One region of the Serratia sp. C2(1) genome, then DNA from elsewhere that is predicted to be linked to it. Evidence: predicted binding sites of a transcription regulator. Region 1 holds the regulator's gene; each other region holds the start of a gene.
What was found. The regulator LexA, encoded in region 1, represses DNA repair genes until DNA is damaged. The targets are predictions, from matches to a motif close to TNCTGTATGTACATACAGNA.

Region 1 (4,533 bases):
TGTTCGCGTTTCCCTTCAATGACCGCCAAATCGTCATCGGTCAGCTTGCCCCATTGTTCCTTCACTTTCCCTTTGAACTGTTTCCAGTTACCGTCAGCTTGATCTTTGTTCATAGTCTCTCCGTTAACCTGTGTTAAATCAGTTTGACACTGTGCTGACTGGGCATCTAACCAAGCAATTTTTATGGTCTATTGCTACCAACCAAAGGGATGCCACTCCCCCATTCATTTAGCCAGCCACATGATTAAGTGTAGACGCAGATAACGAAAAAATAACAAAAACCAGAATAAAAACCCATTAAAAAACTATAAATCAGAAAAACACGCCAACAAACAAGGCGCTACCCAGATGGGACGACGCTTTGAAATATGTAAGCAAATATAAATAAAAACATAAGATAAATTACTTGATTATCGGTAAAGATCACTGACTTATCGTACCGCAAACCAGGTGCCGTGCAGCCGGTGACGGTGCCAGAACCAGCCCAGCGCAATGCCCCGCAGCGACAGAAACACCGCCAGCGCCAGCCATAATCCGTGGTTGCCCAACAACGGGACGGTAAATAACGTCAGGCCGAAACCGACGGCCGCCACCGCCATGCTGTTGCGCATTTCTGCACCGCGGGTGGCGCCAATAAACATGCCGTCCAGCAGATAGCACCACACACCGACCAACGGCAGCGCCACCTGCCACGGCAGATAATGGCTTGCCAGCGTACGCAGTTCCGGCAAAGAGGTTAGCGCGGCCACGATATGCTGCCCGGCAACGGCATACACCACCCCAAAGGCCAACGCCACCAGGCAGGCCTGGCGACATGCCGCGCGCCACACCTTGCGCAGTTGGCTGTCGTCGCGGGCGCCATAGGCATGGCCGGAATGCGCTTCTACCGCATAGGCAAAACCGTCAAGCGCGTAGGCGGTGAAAGTCAGTAAATTCATCAGCACCGCGTTTACCGCCACCACGTCACCGCCCAGCCGGGCGCCGAAGATGGTCAGTGAAGCAAAACACACTTGCAGCAACAATGAACGCAGCATAATGTCGCGATTCAGTGCCAACAGGCGCCGCAGATTACCGCGCCAGGCCCGGCGCAGCATCGGTGCGGCAATGCCGCGTATGCGCATCACCCGCCAGGTAAGCCACAGCCCCAGCAACAACGTGGCGTATTCAGAGATGGCGGTGGCTATCGCCGCCCCCTGCACGTTCCAGCCCAACCCCATCACCAGCCAGATATCCAGTACGATATTCAACAGATTACCGACAATCAGCAAGATCACCGGCGCACGCACGTATTGCACCCCAAGCAGCCAGCCCAGAATCACCATATTGGCCAGCGCTGCCGGCGCGCTTAGCCAGCGGATCTCGAGGAAAAGCCGCGCCTGTTCCAGTACTGCGCCATCACCGCCCACAATCTGTAGAGCTGCATCGATCAGCGGATGGCGCAGCAATACGATGGCCAACCCGGCCAATACCGCCATCAGTAGCGGCTGCATAAAAGCGCGTGCCAGTGCCGACGGATCCTGCGCACCGAGCGCCTGCGCCGCCAGGCCGGTAGTGCTCATGCGCAGGAACAGCAGTAGCATAAACAGGAAGCTGGTAGCCATGGCACCAATAGCTACGCCGCCCAGATAGGTGGAGCTTTCCAGGTGGCCAATCACCGCAGTATCCACCAACCCAAGCAGCGGGACGGTAATATTGGAAAAGATCATGGGCAACGCAAGGCGCCATAGGGCTTTATCAGTATCGCTGGTGAAGGCAGAAAGCAGGCGCATAGTGAAATGTTCCCGTGGATACCCTTCATCTTTCAAGGTGCAGATGTGTTGGCTACGCGCGCTCACCCCAGCCACTTACTTGAGTAAGCTCCTGCGGATTCTCTCGCTGGCCGCCTTCCTGCGCCTTGAAATCTATTGGGTATTACATTGAATTAGAAATGACATCGCCCCAGAACTGGGGCGATTTAAATCAGGAGACGACGTTCTGGCGGGTGGGTTAAATCCAGTCGCCATTGCGGATCACGCCGACTGCCAGGCCTTCAATGGTGAAATTCTGCTGACGCAGATCGACCACGATAGGCTGGAATTCGCTGTTTTCCGGCAGCAGCTCGACCACATTGCCGTTTTTTTTCAGGCGCTTGACCGTGACTTCGTCTTCAATACGCGCCACGACCACCTGGCCGTTACGCACGTCCTGGGTTTTATGCACCGCCAGCAGATCACCATCGAGAATGCCGATATCACGCATCGACATGCCATTGACCCGCAGCAGGAAATCCGCGCTCGGTTTGAACAGGGAAGGATCCACCTTATAGTGCCCTTCGATATGCTGCTGCGCCAGCAGCGGTTCACCGGCGGCCACGCGGCCAATCAGCGGTAAACCTTCTTCATCTTCCATCAGCAGGCGAATGCCGCGCGAAGCGCCGGAGACGATCTCGATCACGCCCTTGCGCGCCAGCGCTTTCAGGTGTTCTTCTGCAGCATTTGGCGAACGGAACCCCAGACGCATGGCGATCTCGGCGCGCGTTGGCGGCATGCCAGTTGACGAAATATGATCGCGAATCAGATCATAGACTTCTTGTTGTCTGGTAGTTAGTGCTTTCATTCCGCCCCCTGTTTGTTTATACAGTCTTGCTGTGAGTATATACAGGTAAGCGCGCCTTGGGAACCGAAGAATGAATAAAAATCAGGGATTAGCGCCCCCGCCGCAACCGGGCATTCCACTCAGGCAAAGTGCTGCCACAGTACAGAACCCCAGACAAACAGCGCCAGGACGATCGTCAGCGTTACCGCCGCCGACCCCATATCTTTCGCGCGGCCGGAAAGCTCGTGGTGTTCCGTGCCCACCCTATCGACAATGGCTTCAATCGCGCTGTTCAGCATCTCGACGACCACCACCAACAGCACCGAGCCGATCAGCAAAATGCGCGCTATCGCACCCACATCCAGCCAGATCGCCAGTATGATAGCCAGCACGGTCGCCACCAGTTCCTGGCGAAATGCGGCTTCGTGCTGCCAGGCAGCAGAAAACCCTTTATAGGAATAGCCGGCGGCTTTAATAATACGGGTCAGTCCGGTTGCTTGGTTTGCCATGTTTTTTAGTGCCTTTCACAGAGGTAAGTCATAATTATAGAGCTTGGGTCAGGAAACTCTCCCGGCTCCCGGTTTTCCAACACCACAGATCTGCTACCCGGTTTCTGGTATGCTTGCGGCGCATTGCTAACAAGAGGCTTCACGTTGTTATGTCAGGTTGGCGTAAAATTTATTATAAATTATTGAATTTACCACTCAAATTGTTGGTAAGAAGTAAGGTTATCCCTTCAGATCCGGTCACGGAGTTAGGGTTGGATCCCTCACGGCCGATTCTGTATGTTTTACCTTATAATTCCAAGGCGGATTTACTGACGCTGCGCACCCAGTGCCTGGCGCAGGATTTGCCCGATCCCCTCAATCCGTTGGAGATAGACGGCACCGTACTGCCAAGCCACGTGTTTATTCACGACGGCCCGCGCGTGTTCCGCTACTACACGCCGAAAGAAGAGTCGGTCAAACTGTTTCACGACTATCTGGATCTGCACCGCAGCAATCCGGATCTCGATATTCAGATGCTGCCGGTTTCGGTGATGTTTGGCCGTTCCCCTGGCCGCGAAGGTCACGGCACGCCGCATCTGCGCCTGCTGAACGGCGTCCAGAAATTCTTCGCCGTGCTGTGGCTGGGCCGCGACAGCTTCGTGCGTTTCTCCAACACCGTTTCGCTGCGCCGAATGGCGACCGAACACGGCACGGACAAAACTATCGCGCAGAAACTGGCACGCGTGGCGCGCATGCATTTCTCGCGTCAACGTCTGGCCGCCGTCGGCCCAAGCCTGCCGGCCCGTCAGGATCTGTTCAATAAGCTGCTGGCCTCCAAAGCGATCGAAAAAGCGGTCGAAGACGAAGCGCGCAGCAAGAAAATTTCCCATGAAAAGGCCCAGCAGAACGCCATTGCGCTGATGGAAGAGATCGCCGCCGATTTCTCGTACGAAACGGTGCGTCTTTCCGATCGGGTGCTGAGCTGGACCTGGAACCGGCTGTATCAGGGCATCAACGTCACCAATGCCGAGCGCGTGCGCCAGCTGGCGCAGGACGGCCACGAGATCGTGTATGTGCCGTGCCACCGCAGCCATATGGACTACCTGCTGCTGTCCTACGTGCTGTATCACCAGGGTCTGGTGCCGCCGCACATCGCCGCCGGCATCAATCTCAACTTCTGGCCGGCCGGGCCGATCTTCCGTCGCCTGGGCGCGTTCTTTATTCGTCGTACCTTCAAAGGCAACAAGCTGTACTCGACGGTGTTCCGCGAATACCTCGGCGAGCTGTTTACCCGCGGCTACTCGGTGGAATACTTCGTCGAAGGCGGCCGTTCCCGTACCGGACGCCTGCTGGAACCGAAGACCGGCACCCTGTCGATGACCATTCAGGCAATGTTGCGCGGCGGTACTCGCCCTATCACGCTGGTGCCGATCTACATCGGTTACGAACACGTGATGGAAGTGGGTACCTA
Region 2 (4,533 bases), on a different contig from region 1:
GACAGAATACCGGGTTAGCAGACTTCTGCGCCAGCGATGCCGTCCAGATAACGCTCGGCGTCCAGCGCAGCCATACAGCCGGTGCCGGCGGAGGTGATCGCCTGACGGTAGATATGGTCCATTACGTCACCCGCAGCGAATACGCCAGGAATGGTGGTCTGGGTGGCGTTGCCGTGAATACCGGACTGAACTTTGATATAGCCGTTTTCCAGCTCCAATTGACCACCGAAAATGCTGGTGTTCGGGCTGTGCCCGATGGCGATAAATACGCCGGCCAACGCCAGTTCCTGCGTTTCATTTTCCGCTTTGGTGCTGCGAATGCGCACGCCGGTAACGCCCATTTGATCGCCCAGCACTTCGTCCAACGTATGGTCGGTATGCAGCACGATGTTGCCGTTTTTCACTTTCTCCATCAGCCGGTCGATCAGGATCTTCTCTGAGCGGAAGCTGTCGCGGCGGTGGATAAGATGAACTTCAGCGGCGATGTTGGACAAATACAGCGCTTCTTCCACGGCGGTATTGCCACCGCCGACGACCGCAACTTTTTGATTGCGATAGAAGAAACCGTCACAGGTGGCGCAGGCGGAAACGCCTTTGCCTTTGAAGGCGTCTTCAGAAGGCATGCCCAGGTAACGGGCGGATGCGCCGGTGGCGATGATCAGCGCATCGCAGGTGTATTCACCACTGTCGCCAAACAGGCGGAACGGACGGTTCTGCAGATCAACGCTGTTGATGTGATCGAACACGATCTCGGTCTGGAATTTTTCTGCGTGCTCGCGCATGCGCTCCATCAATGCCGGGCCGGTCAGGCCTTCGGCGTCGCCCGGCCAGTTTTCCACTTCGGTCGTGGTGGTCAACTGACCACCTTGTTCCATACCGGTAATCAATACCGGGCTCAGGTTTGCGCGCGCTGCGTAAACCGCGGCGGTATAGCCGGCGGGGCCGGAACCCAGGATCAGTAATTTGCTATGTTTAGCCGTGCCCATGAATACCCTCTTTTCCCACAATGCGGACAATGAAACCGATTGTAGGGAAAATGCAGCATTAAAAAAAGCATCAGCGGATGTTGTTAACGATTTGTTTGATAGCCATGACCTATTAATTATTATTTTGCTGCCAAAGCGAGCGTAAAACGCAGCAATTTAACTTATGGAAGCCCCTTGCCGGCGTGAGGCGTTCATTCTGCCTGAGACGCTACATTTACCGGGTTTAAGCTGCTTTGCTCTGCGGGATTCAAGCCAGCGATTCATAACTAAAAATGGGGGGCTAACTTTTCATGACGGCAGGTTCTTCTGATTTTGCTTCTTTTACTTTGACAATCCGCTGCGCATTTGCGAAAACATCATAGGAAGAAGAAATTATCCCCCTGCCGGCAGTAAATCGTACGTATTTGCGGCGGCGGCGCAGAGTTTTGCGCCATTGTTTAAGCAGACAGCAGCAGGTGAGGGGAACATAGCGTTAGCGAATGGCAATTTCCTTCTTGAGATGAACGTCATTTGAATACATTGTGCAGGGTTGACAGACAGGCTGCACAACGATGAATGATGGTAGTGAAGCATATAACAGGCATCGGGTCTTCGCTTGGAACAAGCCCTTACACATTGACGTTGGCTAGGGTGTGGCAAGTGCAGGGAAGAAAATAAGAGAGACAATAATAATGGCAGACAATAAGAAACGCCCGGGTAAAGATCTCGACCGTATCGACCGCAATATCCTGAACGAGTTACAGAAGGATGGGCGTATTTCGAACGTTGAGCTTTCGAAGCGCGTGGGGTTATCCCCAACCCCATGTTTAGAACGCGTGCGCCGCCTCGAGCGCCAGGGTTTTATTCATGGCTATACCGCCTTGCTCAACCCGCATTATCTGGATGCGTCTCTGCTGGTTTTCGTGGAAATCACGCTGAACCGCGGCGCGCCGGATGTGTTTGAGCAATTTAACTCAGCAGTTCAAAAGCTTGAAGAAATTCAGGAGTGTCATCTGGTGTCCGGTGATTTCGACTATCTGTTGAAAACCCGCGTGCCGGATATGTCGGCTTACCGTAAGTTGCTCGGTGAAACCTTGCTGCGTCTGCCGGGGGTTAACGACACCCGTACATACGTGGTCATGGAAGAAGTCAAACAGAGTAACCGTCTGGTTATCAAAACACGGTAAGGTGCAGGTGCAAAACCTGATTAAATTGGTTACACTCCTGTTTATTCATACAGTTTCGGCGCCGGGGAAGCTTCTCGGCGCTGTTGCTATGTCAGCTAACAGGAACCTGGAGAGCCTTTCTTGAGCCAGGAATATACAGAAGATAAAGAAGTTACCCTGAAAAAACTCAGCAGTGGCCGCCGTTTGCTTGAAGCTGTGTTGATTGTGGTAGCGATTTTTGCCGTTTACCTCATGGCTGCCTTGGTCAGTTTCAATCCGTCTGACCCAAGCTGGTCGCAGACCGCGTGGCATGAGCCGATTCATAACCTGGGTGGTGGCGTCGGGGCCTGGATGGCCGACACACTGTTCTTCACTTTCGGGGTGCTCGCTTACGCGATACCGCCGATCATGCTGGTTTTGTGCTGGACGGCCTACCGTCAGCGCGACAGCGGCGATTACATCGACTATTTTGCGCTCTCACTGCGCCTTATCGGCACGCTGGCGCTGGTGCTCACTTCGTGTGGCCTGGCGGCACTGAATGTCGACGATCTCTATTACTTCGCTTCCGGCGGCGTTATCGGCAGCTTGCTGAGCAACGCCATGTTGCCGTGGTTCAACGGCATTGGCGCAACACTGGCATTGTTGTGCGTATGGGCCGCAGGGCTCACGCTGTTTACCGGCTGGTCCTGGTTGGTGATCGCCGAGAGAATCGGCGGTGTGGTGCTGGGTACGGCCACCTTCATGACCAACCGTTCACGCCGCGATGAACGTTACCACGACGATGACGATCGCTACGTCGATGATGAACCGGAGCAGGCAGGGAAGGGTGCAACGGTTGCTGTAGCCGCCTCTGCGGCAGCGGCCAACGCGGCGGAAGACGACGTGCTGTTCTCTGCACCTTCGGTAACGGATGCCGCCAAAGCAGCGGTAGACGAGGCTGACGATCCTCTGCTCAACGGCTTGCGAGCTAACGACGATGCCGATGTGGCACCTGTCGCGCCGGCGGCTGTCAGTACGCCGGTAACGCCTGCTCCCGCGCCGATAGCGGCTCCGGTGGCGGCACCTGCGGTAACGGCAGCGCCAGCGGCCCCAGCCACGGTGAACCAACATCCGATGAGCGCTGCGGCGGAAAACGCTGTGCCACCGCTGTATTCGTTTGAAATCCCTGAAGAGACGCCGGTGCCGAAAGTGACGCGCCCGGCGGATCCTTACCGGGACGATGATGAACCGCGTTTGGGCAATTGGGAAGCTCCAGCCGTATCTCAGCCGCGCGATCGTTCCCCGTTTGATTTTTCTGCGGCTCAGCGCGACAGCGTTGACGTTGGCACTTCTACTGGCTTCAGTGCCGGTGAGCCTGAGGTTGCGCCATTTGGCAGCGTGAAACCTCAGGCGGAAGCCGCAGCGGCGGCCGTTGTCGGGGCCGCTGCCGCCAATACCTTTATGCCGGCTTTTACGGCCACCAGCGACGCTAACTCTCAGGTGAAACAGGGTATCGGTCCTGAATTGCCGCGGCCGAATCCGGTGCGTATTCCTACCCGGCGCGAGCTGGCTTCTTACGGCATCAAATTGCCTTCGCAGCGCGTAGCCGAGCAAGAACAGCGTCCCCGCGAAGAGCAACCTCTGCAGAATGCGGATAGCCATCAGCAAGATGACGAAGCCTTGCAGGAAGCGGCGTTGCGTCAGGCGTTTGCCGAACAGCAAAGCCAGCGTTACGGCGAAGAATATCCGCAAGATAATCAGGATGATGAGCAAGCTCTGCAGGAGGCTGCGTTGCGTCAGGCGTTTGCCGAGCAACAGCAGGCTCGCTATGGCGAGCAGGAACCTGTGCCATCATCGCCAATCGCCAATCCGGTAGATACCCGCAACGCGTTCAGTTTCTCGCCGATGGATGATTTGGTCGACGATAGCCCGAGTGAACCCTTGTTCACTCTGTCGCCGCAGCTTGAAGAACATATTGAGCAGCAAAGCGAACGTGAAGACGATGTGCCCTTTGGCCAGTTTGAGCCTGCTGCACCGGCTTATTCGCCGCAGTCTCAGGCTCCGGCGGCGCAGTCATACCCGCCGGCTCAATCTACTTATCAACAGCCCGCTCAGCCGGCCTACCAGCAACCACAGCAGCCGCCAGTCTATCAGCAACCTGCAGCGCAACCGGCCCCGGCCGCACCGCAGCAGCCGGCAATGGACAGCCTGATCCACCCGTTCCTGATGCGTAACGATCAACCGCTGCAGAAACCGACCACGCCGTTGCCGACGCTGGATCTGCTGACCGAAGCCCCGAAAGAGGTGGAGCCGGTGGATACCTTCGCGCTGGAGCAAAAGGCGCGTTTGGTGGAAGCGAGTTTGGCCGACTACCGAGTGAAAGCCGACGTGGTGGATATTCTGCCGGGGCCGGTCATTACCCG
Region 3 (4,533 bases), on a different contig from region 1:
AGAACTTGGCGGCCAGATCGCCGGTGCCGCCGGCCAGATCCAGTACACGCTGCCCACGGCGCACGCCGCTGCAGTCAATGGTAAACCGCTTCCAGATACGGTGGATGCCAAACGACATCAGGTCGTTCATCACGTCATACTTTGCCGCTACCGAATGAAAAACGTCTGCCACCATGGCCTGTTTTTCGTCTCTAGCTACGGTGCGAAAACCGAAATCTGTGGTTTCCTGCGATTGATCTGCCATTGTCCTGCCTGCTATTCAGTCAATTTTGTGTGGTCGAGTGTACCAGAACCCCACGGAATACCCCACCTCGCGGCGGCTGTCATGCCTGCGAAGCGGAGCGTGGTTCTTCGGCGGAATCGTCGTCTTCCGCCAGCGGCAGCGCGTTGACGTCATCGTCATCCGCTGCCTCATCTTCATCATCATGCTGCGCGCCGGCCTGCTGTGCCAGCAAGGGATTGATCGGTCGTTTCACCTCAACCCCCAGCGCGCGGAACCCTTCGGTTTGGCCAATAAGATTACCACGGCCTTCGCTCAGTTTGTTCATCGCCTGGCGATAACTCCCCTGAGCCTTGTCCAGGCTTTGTCCCAACGCCGACATATCGTCGACAAACAACCGCATCTTGTCATACAGCCGCGCCGCCCGGTCGGCAATGCGTTGAGCATTCTGGCTCTGGTGCTCATAGCGCCACAGGTTGGTGATGGTGCGAAGCGCCACCAACAGCGTGGTCGGGCTGACCAGCATAATATTGTGTTTAAGCGCTTCGCTTATCAATTCCGGCTCCCGGTCGATGGCCAGCAGGAAAGCCGGCTCCACCGGAATAAACATCAACACATAGTCCAGTGAACGCAGGCCGGGCAACTGTTGATAATCTTTGCGCCCCAGCAAGCGGATATGGCCGCGCAACGAGGCGATATGCTCGCTCAGCGCCGCCTCGCGTTCCGCGTCGTCTTCACTGTTGAAATAACGTTCGTAGGCGACCAGCGACATTTTCGCATCGATCACAACATCCTTGCCCTGCGGCAGACGCACAATAACGTCAGGCTGCATGCGGCTCTGATGATCCAGCCGCACATTAACCTGAGTTTCATACTCGTGCCCCTCGCGCAAACCCGAGGCCTCCAGCACCCGACTCAGCACCACCTCGCCCCAATTGCCCTGGGTTTTATTGTCGCCTTTCAGCGCCTTGGTCAGGTTAATCGCCTCACGTGCCATCTGCGCGTTGAGTTGCTGAAGGTTACGTATTTCATGGGTCAGGGTATGGCGTTCGCGGGCTTCCTGGCCAAAGCTGTCCTGCACCTGACGGCGGAAACCGTCCAGTTGTTCGCGCAACGGCAGCAGCAGGCGATCCAGGCTTTGCTGGTTCTGTTCGTTCACCTTGCGCCCGCTGTGTTCGAAGATGCGGTTGGCCAGGTTTTCAAACTGGGTGGTGAGCCGTTGTTCGCTGTTGATCAACAGACGCTGTTTCTCTTCCGCCGCCATGCGGGTCTCTTCCAGACGGATGGTCACTTCCCGCAGTTCGGCTTCCTGAGCGCTGTTGACCTCACGCTGGGCGCGCAGCTCCTGATTAAGCAACTCACATTCGTTGCGCCAGTGATTGAGCTGCTGCAATTTTTCGTGCCCGGCCGCCAATTGGCTGTGCAAATTACGTAACTCCAAATCGGTTTGCCGCATTTGCTGTTCATTGCGTTGCAGAACGTCCTGCCGGGCCGCCGTTTCCTGCTGTGCCTGCTGCAACGACTGTTCCAGTAGCCGCAGCTCGGTTTCATGCTGCGCGTGGGCCTGCTGCACGCGCAGGCTGGCGATCAACCACCCCAGCAGTATGCCGATCGCTACCCCACCCACACCGTAAACCAAACTGGTATCCACCCTGCCTCCTGTTACGCCTTGCCGTTCCTGCGTTTAATGCGCCTGTTGCCCGTCACGTTAAGGGGAGACTGTATGGATGTCCAGCCTGATTTTGCACCGGTAGCGCAATATTGCGAAACACCGCGCAAGTCAGGCAAGAACTAACCAAACCATTGGGTTAGCCACTTGATGCCAAACGCCCCCGGCGCAAGAATACCGAACGCCCAGATCATCGCCGAGGTGATATTCGCCAGTTGGAAGTAACGTTGGGGCATGCCGCAGATGCCGCCGACCAGCGGCACCACCGCGCGCAGCGGGCCGAAGAAACGGCCGATAAAAATCCCCAACACACCCCAGCGTTCAAAAAACAGATGGCCGCGGTCCAGTAACTGCGGATTACGCGATAGCGGCCACATGTGCGCCACGCGGTCCTGATAGTGGTAACCGATCCAATAAGAAAGCCAGTCGCCGAAAAATGCCCCTATGGCGGCGGCGGCCCAGATAGGCCAAAAAGCGATGCCGCTCTCGCCAATCAACGCGCCCAACGCCAGCAGGATCACCGTGGCCGGCAACAGCAGGGACAAGAACGCCAGCGATTCACCGAATGCCAGGAAGAAAATAATGGGGATGGCCCAGCCTTCGTGCTGACGCACGGCGTCGCTGACCCAGTTGATAATGTCGTTGAGGCTCAATACGGGCTCCTGATACGGGGGTTTTCTGTGCCAAGGATACGCAATGCCGGCCGGGGCAGGTTAAACCCCGGCTAAACGTGTAGCGGTTTACTCGAGGTAGAGTGCCTGCAGCCTTTCACGCTGACTTGGGCCCAGGCCGTATTCTGCCTCCAGCCAGCGATCGGTGGAACCGTATTGAGCGCGAATGCAGCTCAGGGCGGTCATCAGGAACTCTTCGCGGACGCTTAGCACGTAGGTGAACTGCCCCAACGCCGAGGCGTTCAGGCGAATCGACAGTTGATCCAGCATGTGCTCGCGGAAGGTCGCCAGCGTGGTTTCGGTCAGCAGGTAATCTTCAACCACCGTCGCCTCGTCGGCCCCCAGGGCAAACAACACCAGCGCCGCCCCCACCCCGGTGCGATCCTTACCCACTGCGCAATGCTGGACGATAGCACCGCTATCGGGGGCAATCAGCAGTTGAGTCAGCCGTTTATACGCAGGATTGCCGAACGGCAACCGGCGATACAACTCCAGCATAAACGCCTGCGCGTCGAAACCGGCCAGCGTCTGGCTGGTCAGCTTTTCCAGGTTAGCGTTAACCTCACTGCTCAATGGGTTGGCCGGAACATGATGGTAATCGGCGCCACGCCACAGAATATCAGGTTTGCCCTGCACTTCATCGGCGTCGCGGTAGTCCAGCACCGAGCGCACCGGCACGCCGGCCAGGAAGGCGCAGTCGTTTTCCGTCAGACAATCCAGCGCGCCGGAACGGAACAATAGACCGCGTTTGATACGGCGACCATCGGCGACGCTGTTGCCGCCTAGATCGCGGAAGTTAATGCCGCCATCAAGCGGAGCAAGTGAAGGATGAAGCAGAATCTGGGCGGTCATAGACGTCCTCGTGGTTATTGTCTAAAAGGCGCAACCTGAACGGCAAAACCGAAATCAACGGATAAAGAGGCGGCCGAAAGGGTGGCGCGGATGGCTGTATACCCCCTGGTTTTCACGTTGCGGCCAGCCGCAGTTTGCAAAACGTGGGTATAACCGTAACAGATTAAGGCTGAATGAAAAAACGGACCGCGTTGGCGGCCCGTTGAAGGGAGCAATTACAGTAGGCGGCGTGCCGCTTCAACCACAATCTGTACCGCTTTGCTTTCGGTCTTTTTCATGGTTTCTGCGTTTGGAATTTCCTGCTGGGTGCGATTGACGATCACGCCGGCAACCATACCGGCCCGCAGGCCCTGGCTGGCGCACATGGTCAGCAGGGTGGCGGATTCCATTTCATAGTTCATCACGCCCATCGCCTGCCATTCTTCCATCGAGCCCTTAAAGCGGCTGACGACGCGGCCGGAATAGGTATCGTAACGTTCCTGGCCAGGATAGAAGGTGTCAGAAGACGCGGTCACGCCAATGTGCGTAGTGGCACCGCTGGCCTTGGCAGCCTCTACTAATGCGGTGGTGCAGGCGAAGTCGGCCACTGCCGGGAATTCCATCGGCGCAAAGTGCAGGCTGGCACCGTCGAGGCGAACAGCCGCGGTAGTGACCAGCACGTCGCCGACGTTGATGTTCGACTGAATCGCCCCGGTGGTCCCGATACGCAGGAAGGTACGGATCCCCAGTTGCGCAAGTTCTTCAACGGCAATCGAGGTAGACGGGCCGCCGATGCCGGTGGAGCAGACGATCACTGCCTTGCCGTCCAGCTCTGCACGCCAGGTAGTAAATTCACGATGGGAAGCCAGGTGCACCGGATTTTCCATCAGCTTGGCAATTTTCTCTACGCGCTGCGGATCGCCCGGAACGATGGCAAGCTGGGCCCCTTGTAAATCGTTTTTAGTGAGGCCGAGATGAAAAACGTCAGATTGAGACATACGAGACTCCTCATAGATCATGTTTATTGGGAGGAACAAAAAAGTACTCTACTGAAAATCGCCACCCAATTTCGTGACGACCATCACCATGAACAAAGAAACAGAGAGCAATCTACATAATTTTTGTGATTTAAGTCACATAAA

Region 2: the regulator LexA is predicted to act here: its motif matches at 2,188-2,207, upstream of V2S86_RS11225 (DNA translocase FtsK 4TM domain-containing protein).
Region 3: the regulator LexA is predicted to act here: its motif matches at 1,938-1,957, upstream of rmuC (DNA recombination protein RmuC).

Annotation. Positions count from the first base shown of each region.
Region 1 is NZ_JAZFBA010000003.1:322,525-327,057, forward strand. It holds gene V2S86_RS19560 (CsbD family protein) at 1-113, opposite strand, end outside; gene dinF (MATE family efflux transporter DinF) at 432-1,769, opposite strand; gene lexA (transcriptional repressor LexA) at 1,987-2,595, opposite strand; gene V2S86_RS19575 (diacylglycerol kinase) at 2,715-3,083, opposite strand; gene plsB (glycerol-3-phosphate 1-O-acyltransferase PlsB) at 3,233-4,533, shown strand, end outside.
Region 2 is NZ_JAZFBA010000001.1:2,393,634-2,398,166, reverse strand. It holds gene trxB (thioredoxin-disulfide reductase) at 15-986, opposite strand; gene lrp (leucine-responsive transcriptional regulator Lrp) at 1,658-2,152, shown strand; gene V2S86_RS11225 (DNA translocase FtsK 4TM domain-containing protein) at 2,273-4,533, shown strand, end outside.
Region 3 is NZ_JAZFBA010000005.1:282,539-287,071, reverse strand. It holds gene ubiE (bifunctional demethylmenaquinone methyltransferase/2-methoxy-6-polyprenyl-1,4-benzoquinol methylase UbiE) at 1-244, opposite strand, end outside; gene rmuC (DNA recombination protein RmuC) at 324-1,871, opposite strand; gene V2S86_RS22535 (DedA family protein) at 2,012-2,542, opposite strand; gene V2S86_RS22530 (tyrosine-protein phosphatase) at 2,630-3,412, opposite strand; gene udp (uridine phosphorylase) at 3,628-4,389, opposite strand.